3 regions of the Micromonospora sp. NPDC050397 genome follow, and region 1 is predicted to be linked to each of the others. Evidence: riboswitches for the same ligand, from Rfam matches in the RefSeq annotation. Region 1 holds a riboswitch; each other region holds the start of a gene.
The links. Region 1 has a riboswitch for cobalamin ahead of ACI2K4_RS29065 (prenyltransferase/squalene oxidase repeat-containing protein). Riboswitches for the same ligand answer to the same signal wherever they lie in the genome.
Positions count from the first base shown of each region.

Region 2: another riboswitch for cobalamin. It lies ahead of ACI2K4_RS25925 (ABC transporter substrate-binding protein); the one in region 1 lies ahead of ACI2K4_RS29065 (prenyltransferase/squalene oxidase repeat-containing protein).
Region 3: another riboswitch for cobalamin. It lies ahead of cobN (cobaltochelatase subunit CobN); the one in region 1 lies ahead of ACI2K4_RS29065 (prenyltransferase/squalene oxidase repeat-containing protein).

Region 1 is NZ_JBJDPS010000013.1:13,539-16,808, reverse strand. Features, by position in the region: gene ACI2K4_RS29070 (prenyltransferase/squalene oxidase repeat-containing protein) at 1-980, opposite strand, end outside; cobalamin riboswitch at 1,117-1,249, opposite strand; cobalamin riboswitch at 1,314-1,447, shown strand; gene ACI2K4_RS29065 (prenyltransferase/squalene oxidase repeat-containing protein) at 1,551-2,993, shown strand; gene ACI2K4_RS29060 (glycine hydroxymethyltransferase) at 3,071-3,270, opposite strand, start outside.
Region 2 is NZ_JBJDPS010000009.1:182,879-186,148, forward strand. Features, by position in the region: gene ACI2K4_RS25920 (lipopolysaccharide biosynthesis protein) at 42-1,355, shown strand; cobalamin riboswitch at 1,498-1,676, shown strand; gene ACI2K4_RS25925 (ABC transporter substrate-binding protein) at 1,769-2,728, shown strand; gene ACI2K4_RS25930 (FecCD family ABC transporter permease) at 2,821-3,270, shown strand, end outside.
Region 3 is NZ_JBJDPS010000007.1:267,886-271,155, forward strand. Features, by position in the region: gene ACI2K4_RS24325 (precorrin-8X methylmutase) at 1-274, opposite strand, end outside; gene cobG (precorrin-3B synthase) at 271-1,539, opposite strand; cobalamin riboswitch at 1,640-1,762, shown strand; gene cobN (cobaltochelatase subunit CobN) at 1,886-3,270, shown strand, end outside.

The sequences.
Region 1 (3,270 bases):
GCGGTGAGCAGGTCGTGACCGCCGAACGCGGCCGGGTCACCGCCGGTGATCTCGGCGAGCAGGGCGAGGTTCGCCACAGCGCCGGAGTTTGGTGGTGAGCCGACCCCACCGGGATAGGCGTACTCGGCGGCCCTGCCGGCCAGGTAGTCGACGATCGCGGTCAGGGTGGGGTCGTGGCTCTCGGAAGCGGCGAGGGCGATGCCGACCTTCGCGGTGAGGGCGAAGTCGATGGTGCCCCAGGCCTCGTTGTAGATGTGATTACCGTCGACGAGCTGCTCCACCAGGTATTCGGCTCCCCGGGCCACCGCGACACCTGCGGGGGTGGAGGGTGTCGGTGACGGTGTCGAGCTGGCGCTCGGAGTGCCGGGTGTGGTCCGGCCGGGGTTCGTCGCCCGAACCGATGCGGGAGTGAACGTTGGTTGCCCCGTGGTGCCGCCGATGTCCGTGCCACCGAACACCCACGCCTCGACCTGTCCCGGCTGCGGCCGTTGGCTCAGCGCGCCGAGGGGGCTGTAGGTCCAGTGGTCCTGTCCGGCCGGGGCGAGCCAGTATGACCAGTACGCGGTGGGAAGTGGGGTGAGTTGGCAGGCTTCGTCGGCCGGTGTGGGGTATTCGGTACCGCTGTTGAATCCGGCGGTACCGATCCGGCAGATGAATCCAGGGCCGTCGTGGACGGTGCCGGTCGTGGTGAAACCGGCCTCGTGGAGCAGGTCCATTCCGGTGGTCGGGGTGGCATCGCAGCCGCGCACCACCGGTCCGTCCCAGTGGCCGAAGTCGACCGCGACGACCGCGCCGCTGCTGGCGGTGCACGCCTCGATCGGGTCGGCCACCGCCGGGACGGCGAGCGGGATCAGGGTGATCGCACCGGCGACCGCGACAGCGGAGGTGGCGGCGAGCAGTACGGTTGTGAGACGTCGCCGACCGGGAGCAGAGCGGGAAGGGGCGGCGGCCACGGCACTGTGGTAGTCAGCGCTGCGCATGACCGGGCCTCGGCTTCGGACGGTGGCAGGTGGTGCTCATGCGGCCTCCCCTGGGCGGTGGCCCGAACGCGGAAGCCGAGCACGCCTGGCCGAGCCAGGGAGCGCTGATCCCGCGCCGCGGACCTCGACGGCGCTTGTGCTGGTACGGATTCAGCGCAGGTATTCCGACTCGTCCACGACAGTGGACCTACGGTTGCGGGCCAGCGCCGGATTTTGACCGGCTTCCCCTGACTGCTGAACCAAGTGAAACGAGGTCATCTGACCACACCCCGTTACCGCAGTCAACGTTGGGGCGAATGTCCGATCAGGTGGGCACCGTCACTACTGACGGCAACCCGGCGAGTGCGCTAGCGTCGCCGCATCACCACGTGGGGGAACCCGGTGCGAATCCGGGGCTGACGCGCAACGGTAAGAAACGGTACCAACCGGTTCAAGCCCGAATGCCTACGTGGAGACGCACCACAGCGGATCCCGACCACGCGCAGCGGCCGGCGACCGCCTTGCCCGCGGCGCCGAACGGACACGCGGATCGGGGCGACTCGTCGGTTCCCGACCGAAGGAGTCCCACCCATGGACCGCACCGTCCCCGACCGAGCCGCAACCCGGCCGATCCGAACCCGCCGCACCGTCACCGCCGGGCTTGCCTGTGCGGCGATCGCCGTCCTGATCACCCCTACCACCGCCCATGCCACCTCCACCCCGGCACAGATCGCCACCTCGCGCACCAACGGCGTCGCCTACCTCAAGACGTTGCAGGCCGCCGACGGAAGCTTCGCCAGCAGCGGCCTGTCCAACGAGTGGGCCTTCAGCGCCTTCGCCGCCGCCGGTACGGCCGCCGTCGACATCGCCCCCGGAGACGACGTCACCAAGAACGCGCGGACGGTCTACCGCAACCAACTCTCCGCACCGTCCTGGCCCGGCGCCTCCCCGGTCGTCACCGACTACGAGCGAGCAGCGTTGAACGCGTACGCCGCCGGCATCGACCCGGCACGAGTATCGTCCGGTCAGAACCTGATCGCAAAGATCGCCTCCTACTGGCAGCCCAGCGCACCCGGTTACTACGGCCCACCCGCGAACTTCAACGGCACCGTCTTCGCCCTGCTCGCCCTCGCCGGCGGCAAGACCCAAGCCGGAGCGCCGCGGGTGCCGCAAAGCCTGCTCAACGCCTCGGTCACCGTCGTCCGCGCCAACCAGCACACCGACGGCGGCTGGAATTTCAGCCAGGCCGCCGGAAATCCGGCCCAACTCGCCGCGCCGAGTGACATCGACATGACCGGGGCGACCATGGCCGCGCTCTGCGCCAGCGGCGTCGCCAACACCGACAGCGCCGTCCAGGCCGGCAAGAACTTCCTCAAGAGCAAACTGATCAACGCCTCCGGCGCGTTCAACTCCATGTTCGGGGCCAACACCAACTCCAACGGCTGGGCCGTCTCCGGGCTCAACGCCTGCGGCATCCCCAGCCAGGGCATCGACTTCACCACCCCGGCCGGCAGGACACCCATCGACTTCCTGCGCGCGCAGCAGTTCACCCCGGGCGGCGGGTTCCGCTACCTGCCGTCCGACACCGCCCCACAGCCGTACGCGTCCATCGACGCCGTCCGTGCCATCTCCGGCGGCGGCTTCACCGCGACACCCCCGGTCCCGGTCACCGCCGGAGCGCCGCAATGGGTCGGCACCACCACCTTCACCAGCGGGCAGACCAGCACCCTGGCTCTGGTCATCGACACCGGCACCGGCAGCCCGAACGTCTGCTCGGTCAGCGTCACCCCGACCGGGTCCACCACCACCCTCGGCGCGGTACTCGACGCCGCCACCACCGCGGCCACCCCGACCGGCTGTGTCACCAGCCGGGCACCGACCTCCGGTACCGGAACCGTCACCTCGATCAACGGTGTCACCAACAGCGGCGCATCGACCTGGAAACTCAGCGTCGACGCGGGAGCGGCAGCTGCGGCTACCAGGGGGGCCACCATCAGCCTCGGTGACACCATCTCCCTGCGATACGGCAGCTAAACAGCATCTACCGTGTAGCCAGCACGGCGACCCGGGTGGCAGCCCTTTCTGAGAGGTGCCACCCGGGTCTGTCGTCCTCAGCCGAGGTCGACGCCGGGATAGAGCGGGAACGGGGCCAACAGATCCGCCGCCTGCTTGCTCACCTGGTCTGCCACGACGGGATCGATCTGGTACTTCGCCTTGGATCCTGCGCTCGGGGTGGTACTGCTCAGCACGGTGTGGATCAGATCGGCGATCTGATCCATCTCGGCGGCGCCGAGGCCCCGGCTGGTCAGGG
Region 2 (3,270 bases), on a different contig from region 1:
CCGAACGCACCCCGGGGCCGGCGTTGCGTAGAGTACGGGTCGTGCCAACCACGGCCGGCGTGCCGACCGGTGACACCGCCGACGTCCGCCCCACGAACCCGGGGACCGGAGTCCGTGGTCTCGCCAGGAACTCGGCGATCGCGGCCGGCGCCGTTGTCGCCAACGGGCTGCTGAGCGCGGCGATCCTGGCACTGTGCGCGTCGTTCGGGCAGACGGACGAGATCGCGGCGTACACGGTGATGACGTCAGCGCTGGCGTTTGTCATCATCGGCGCCAGCGGCGGGTCGGCCCTGCTGTACCTCAACGGCACCGAGGAACAGCGCACCCTCGTACGGAGCCAGTGGGCCCTGGTGGTGGTACCCGCCGTACTCGTCGGCGCGCTGGTCATCGGCGAGTTCTACGCCGGCCGGGGATACAGCGCCACCGCGCTGGTGGCGGCCGGTGTGGTGGCGCTCGGCAACGGTGTCGCACAGTTGCAGATCGCCGACTTCAACCGGCGGATGCGGTTCCTGGCCACCGCCGTGCTGATGTGCGGCAGCAAGGCCGCTTCGCTGGTGATGGTCCTGGTCGGGGTCCCGCTCACGATCGCGCTCGCCACCGCCGGGCTGGCCCAGCTCGTCGTCGGCGAACTCGTCCTCGGTCGGGACGGTTCGCTGCGGCGCGCGCGGTTCCGGGAGCTGTCACTGCGGCGCGCCTTCGCCGGATACCGGTCCAGCCGGCACCTGTTCGGCTTCGCCCTCGGCGAGCTGTACGTGGCACGGTACGCCACCCTCGTGCTGTCGCTGGTCGCGACGCCCACGGTGATGGGCAGCTTCGGGGCGCTCGTCACCGCGTACCAGGCGATCGGTGGTGTCGTACAGTCGGCGTTGCAGGTGCCGATGGTGGCGCGTACCCGCAACCGGTTGGGTCTCGAATCCGCGAGGCACCCGGCGCACTTCTCGGTGGCGATGGCACTGGTCTGCGCGGTCCCGATGGCGATCGCGGTCGCCGGGCTCGCGCCCTGGCTCACCGGTACGCTGCTGTCCCTGCCGCACCGGGAGGCCGCCACCTGGCTGGCCGTGTTCATGCTGGCGCTGCCGTTCCTGGCGGTCAGCCGGGCGCTGATGTTCAACTGGATCGGCGACGGCGACTTCGCCCGCGCGACGAGGGCCATGGCCGTGCTCGCGGTGATCCTGACCATCACGGTCACGTTCGGCGTACCACGGTTCGGGCCGCTCGGCGCCGCCACCGCCACCGCCGCGGCCGAGGTGGCCGCCCTCGCGGTCATCCTGCTGCTCGCGCGCCGGTCGGCCGGCTCGGGTCCGCTCGCCGGGACGTCGCCGGCCGACGGTCAGCGGCCCCGGCCGAACGGGTGACGGTCGAACAGACGTCGGTACGCGAGACGGACGCCCCCACCGGGTCACGGGCGGTCGCCAACCGCTTCCGGTACGGCCCGCGACGGGGCGCCGGGGACGACGGACATGGTGTTCGTCATATGGCACGCGTTGTCCGATGACGCTATGTTGTCGCTGCCGTGGTGCTCGGGAAGCCGGTGGGATACCGGCGCGGCCCTCGCCACTGTGATCGGGAAGTCTCCGGCCCTCGTCGTACGAGGTCACTGGGCACCAGCCTGGGAAGGCCGGCCGGAGACGCGTTTCCCGGCAGCCAGGAGACCGGCCACGGCACACGTACCGACCCGTCCACGAGGTGCTGGAAGGTGGTCCCTGTGCGCCTGCGCGCGATGCGGCCCCGTATGTCCTGGCGTGCTGTCACGCCACTGTCCGCCGTGATGATCTTCACATTGCTGGTCGCCGGCTGCGCCGGAACCGGGGACACCCCGTCCGGGGCGGCGTCGGCCGCACCGGTCACGCTCACCAACTGCGGCCTGCCCGTGCAGGTCACCCAGCCACCGTCGCGGGTGGTCACGCTGAACCAGGCCGCGACGGAGATCATGCTGGCACTGGGTCTACAGGACCGGATGATCGGCACCGCGTACCTCGACGACACCATCCTGCCGGAGTACGCCGACGCGTACCAGAAGATCCCGGTGCTGGCCAAGGAGTACCCGTCGAAGGAAAAGCTGATCGAGGCCGCCCCGGACTTCGTCTACGCCTCGTTCGCCAGCGCGTTCAGCGACGAGGGCGTCGGTGAACGGGACACCTACACCGGTCTGCGCGTCGGCACGTACCTCTCGCCGGCCGGCTGCCCGAAGGAGACCCGCCCGTCCCCGCTCACCGTCGACCACGTGTTCGGCGAGATCCGCGACGTAGCGGCGATCTTCGGAGTGCCGGAACGGGCGACCGCGCTGATCGACGCGCAGAAGTCCCGGATCACCTCGGCCGCCTCCGGCGTCCGGGACGCGAAGGACATCTCGGTGCTCTGGTGGGACGCCGGAACCGACGCGCCGAGCGTCGGCGCCTGCTGTGGGGCACCGCAGCTCATCATGTCGGCGGTCGGGGTGACCAACAAGTTCACCGACCTCACCGGTAGCTGGGGCGACACGAGCTGGGAGAAGGTCGTCGAACGCAACCCGGACGTCATCGTCCTCGTCGACGCCGAGTGGGACCGGGCCACCGCCAAACAGGAATTCCTCGCCGGCAACGCCGCCCTGCGGGACCTACCGGCCGTCAAGGACAAACGGTTCGTCGTCATCCCGTTCTCCGAAACCAGCGCCGGGGTCCGCAACGTCCTGGGCATCGAGCACCTGGCCCAGGGACTCACCGCACTGCCGGCCCGGGTGACGCGCTGACCACCACGACCACTCCACGCCCGGCGCCGACGGCGGCGCCGGGCCGGGCGCGCGTCCTGGGCGGCACCGCACTGGTCGTCGCGTTGACCGGCATGCTCGGGCTCTCGATCGGCGCCGCGGTCACCGTCGGACCGGCCGACCTCTCCCTCGGCACCGTGTGGGCGGTGATCGGCGACCACCTGGGCGTGTTCCGTTCCGACGTGCCGCTGCTGCGGGACCACATCGTCTGGCAGATCCGCCTACCCCGGGTGCTGCTCGCCGCCACCGTCGGCGCCGGACTCGCCGCCGTCGGGGCGGTGATGCAGACCCTGACCCGCAACGCGCTCGCCGACCCGTACCTGCTCGGCGTCTCCTCCGGAGCGTCCCTCGGTGCGGTCACCGTCACCGTCACCGGACTCGGGTCGGCGGTCTGGTCCCTGACCGGCGGCGCGTTCACCGGCGCGCTCGCGGCGTTCGCCCTGGTCATCGCCGCCGCGACCAGCCGGGGCGGCCGGCTCGCACCGACCCGGATGATCCTCGCCGGTGTCGCGGTCGGCCAACTC
Region 3 (3,270 bases), on a different contig from region 1:
TGTCGGCGGGGAGCCGGCTGCGGGTGACGCCGGAGGCGACCATCTCCGCGTCGCAGAGGATCGGGGCACCGCCGCGCAGCGCGGCGCGCGCGGCCGAGACCACGTCGGGGGAGTAGCCGATGTCGGCCGGCAGGTCGACCATGCCGCAGGCGTGGATCATGCGTACGACCACCGTGGCGACGTCGGCGGGCAGGCCCGTCAGGTCCGCCTCGGCGCGGATCGTGGCGAACGACCGGCGGTAGATCTCCGCGCCGTCGCGGACGTAGTCGATCACGTACCCCTCCGTGCCGCCGCGATCGCGGCAGCGGTCTCGTCCAGCGTCATCAACCGCGAACGCGATCGACCGTCCAGGCTGACCTGGTAACCCTCGTCGGTGGCCAGCACCTCGACATGCCGGTCCGTCGGTCGGCCGCAGCGCCGTTCGCAGCCGACCCAGTGCACCGGCAGGCCCGAGCCTTCCGGACCCGCCGCCGCGTGCACCCGACCCGCGTCGGTCCGTACGTCGGCGAGCGCCTTCGCGCACCCAGGACGGCCGGCACAGCCGGTCACCCCGACCCAGCCGGCGGTGGCCTCGGCCACCAGACCCTCGGCGGTCAGCGCGGCCAACCGGCGCCCAGCCTCTCCGGTGCCCAGATCGGGCACGACGACGGTGCGCCAAGGAGTGATGTTGATCTCGCCGGAGCCGTCGGCGGACGCGGTTTCGAGTGCGGCGACCTGTGCCCCGGTGAGTCGACCCAGCGGCACCGTCAGGACCAGCGCCACCCGCCCGTCGACCTGGGAGACCCGACCGACCGCCGGACGGGTCGGTGTGGTCGTGCTGACCGGCTCACCCGGCGGCAGGAGCGTCGCCGGGTCGAGGGCGGCTCGCAACCGTGCGGTCACCCGCCGTACGCCGTCGTCTAGTTCGGTCAGCCGCCACGCGCCGCCGCCCTGGTCGGCGTACTCGGCGAGGAAGGCGTGCGCGGCGAGCAGGGCGACCCCGGCGGCGGCGCTCGGCGGTACGCGTACCCCGGTGTCGGTGCCGGAGAGCAGCACGGCCAGCCCACCGGTCGGTACGGCGACCAGCCCCACGTCCGCGCCGAAGCCGGTCACGTCGCCCCGGCCGTCGTCGACGGTGAACAGGAACCGGCCGGGCAGGTCGGCCAGCGCCGGGTCGGCGCAGAGCCCCTCGTCCAGCTCGTCGACCAGCGGGCGGACATCGAGTCGGCCGCCGGCGGTCCGGCCGCTGAGGGTGGAGGCGATGACGTTGCGTACCCGCTCGTGGGTCTCGGAGGGGAGCAGGCCCGCCTCCCAGAGCCGGGCGGCCAACTCCCGTTCGGCACCGGGCGCCAGGCCCCGGAGCTGGACGTTGCCCCGCGAGGTCAGCTCCAGTCCGCCGTCACCCAGGTCAGCGGTGGCCGCGCCGAGCACGGCGAGCTGCCGGCGGTGCAGGCGCCCACCGGGCACCCGTACCCGGGCCAGGTTGCCGTCGGCGGCGGCATGTACGCGCAGCGCCCCCGGACAGGCGTCCGGTGCCGACCGCCCTCGTGGTGACCACACCCGGCGGATACTACGGCCCACCAGCAGCCCGGCCGGGAGCGGCTTGACGAACCGGGGTCGGACTCGTGAGAGTGGGAGCCGCTGAACGCGGCGACAGGTGGAGGAAGCCGGTGTGATCCCGGCGCGGTCCCGCCACTGTTACCGGGGAGCGGACCCCGACACGGTCACGGCCCACACGGGCGGGAAGACCGGGGCGAGCGACGATCCGGGAGCCAGGAGACTCCGGGTCACCGCGCGGCACGGTACGCCCCCGACCGGGGACGGCACCGGGCCGCAACCGACGAACCCGGGGCGCGGACCCCGAGGGAGGAACCATCATGTCTCGCCACGCCCTGTGCGGTGCCCGATGATCCTGCTCCTCTCCACCTCGGACACCGACCTGCTCAGCGCCCGGGCCAGTGGCGCCGAGTTCCGGCTGGCCAACCCGGCCCGCACCTCGGTCGAGGAGCTGCCCGCCCTGCTCGACGGCGTCGACCTGGTGCTGGTACGCATCCTCGGCGGCTACCGGGCCTGGGAGGAAGGGCTCGACGCGCTGCTGGCCGGGGCGCTGCCGGTCGTACTGCTCGGTGGTGAGCAGGCCCCCGACGCGGAGCTGATGGGCCATTCGACGGTGCCCGCCGGGGTGGCCGCCCAGGCGCACACCTACCTCGCGCACGGCGGCCCGGCGAACCTGACCGAGTTGCACCGGTTCCTCTCTGACACGGTCCTGCTCACCGGTTACGGCTTCGCGCCGCCGGTGCCGACACCCGAGTGGGGCCGGCTGGAGCGCGAGTCACGCCACACCGACGGCCCGGTGATCGCGGTGCTCTACTACCGGGCCCACCACGTGGCCGGCAACACCGCCTTCGTGGAGACGCTCTGCTCCGCGATCGAGGACGCGGGCGGTCGGCCGCTGCCGGTCTACTGCGCCTCGCTGCGCAGCCCCGCGCCCGCCCTGCTGGAGACGCTCGGCGAGGCGGACGCACTGGTCGTGACGGTGCTCGCGGCCGGTGGCACCCGCCCGGCCGAGGTCGGTGCGGGTGGCGACGACGAGGCCTGGGACGTCGGCGCGCTCGCCGCGCTGGACGTGCCGATCCTTCAGGGGCTCTGCCTGACCAGCAGCCGCGCGGTCTGGGCGGAGAACGACGACGGGCTCTCCCCGCTCGACACCGCCACCCAGGTCGCCATCCCGGAGTTCGACGGCCGGATCATCACCGTGCCGTTCTCGTTCAAGGAGATCGACGCCGACGGGCTGACCGTGTACGTCGCCGACCCGGAGCGGTCCGCCCGGGTCGCCGGTATCGCGGTCCGGCACGGTCTGCTGCGGCACACCCCGCCGGCCGAGCGCCGGATCGTGCTGATGTTGTCGGCGTACCCGACCAAGCACGCCCGGATCGGCAACGCGGTCGGCCTCGACACCCCGGCCAGCGTGGTCCGGCTGCTCACCGCCATGCGCGAGCAGGGGTACGACATCGGCCCCGCCGACGGACCGGACGCCTTCCCAGGTGTCTCGGCCGGTGACGGCGACGCCCTGGTGCACGGGCTGATCGCCGCCGGTGGCCAGGATCTCAACTGGCTCACCGAGGAACAGCTCGAGGGCAACCCGATCCGAATCCCGGCCAGCCGCTACCGGGCCTGGTACGACACCCTCCCGGCCGAGCTGCGCGAGGGAATGGAACGGCACTGGGGCCCGCCGCCGGGTGAACTCTTCGTCGACACCTCGCGCGACTCCGAGGGCGAGATCGTGCTCGC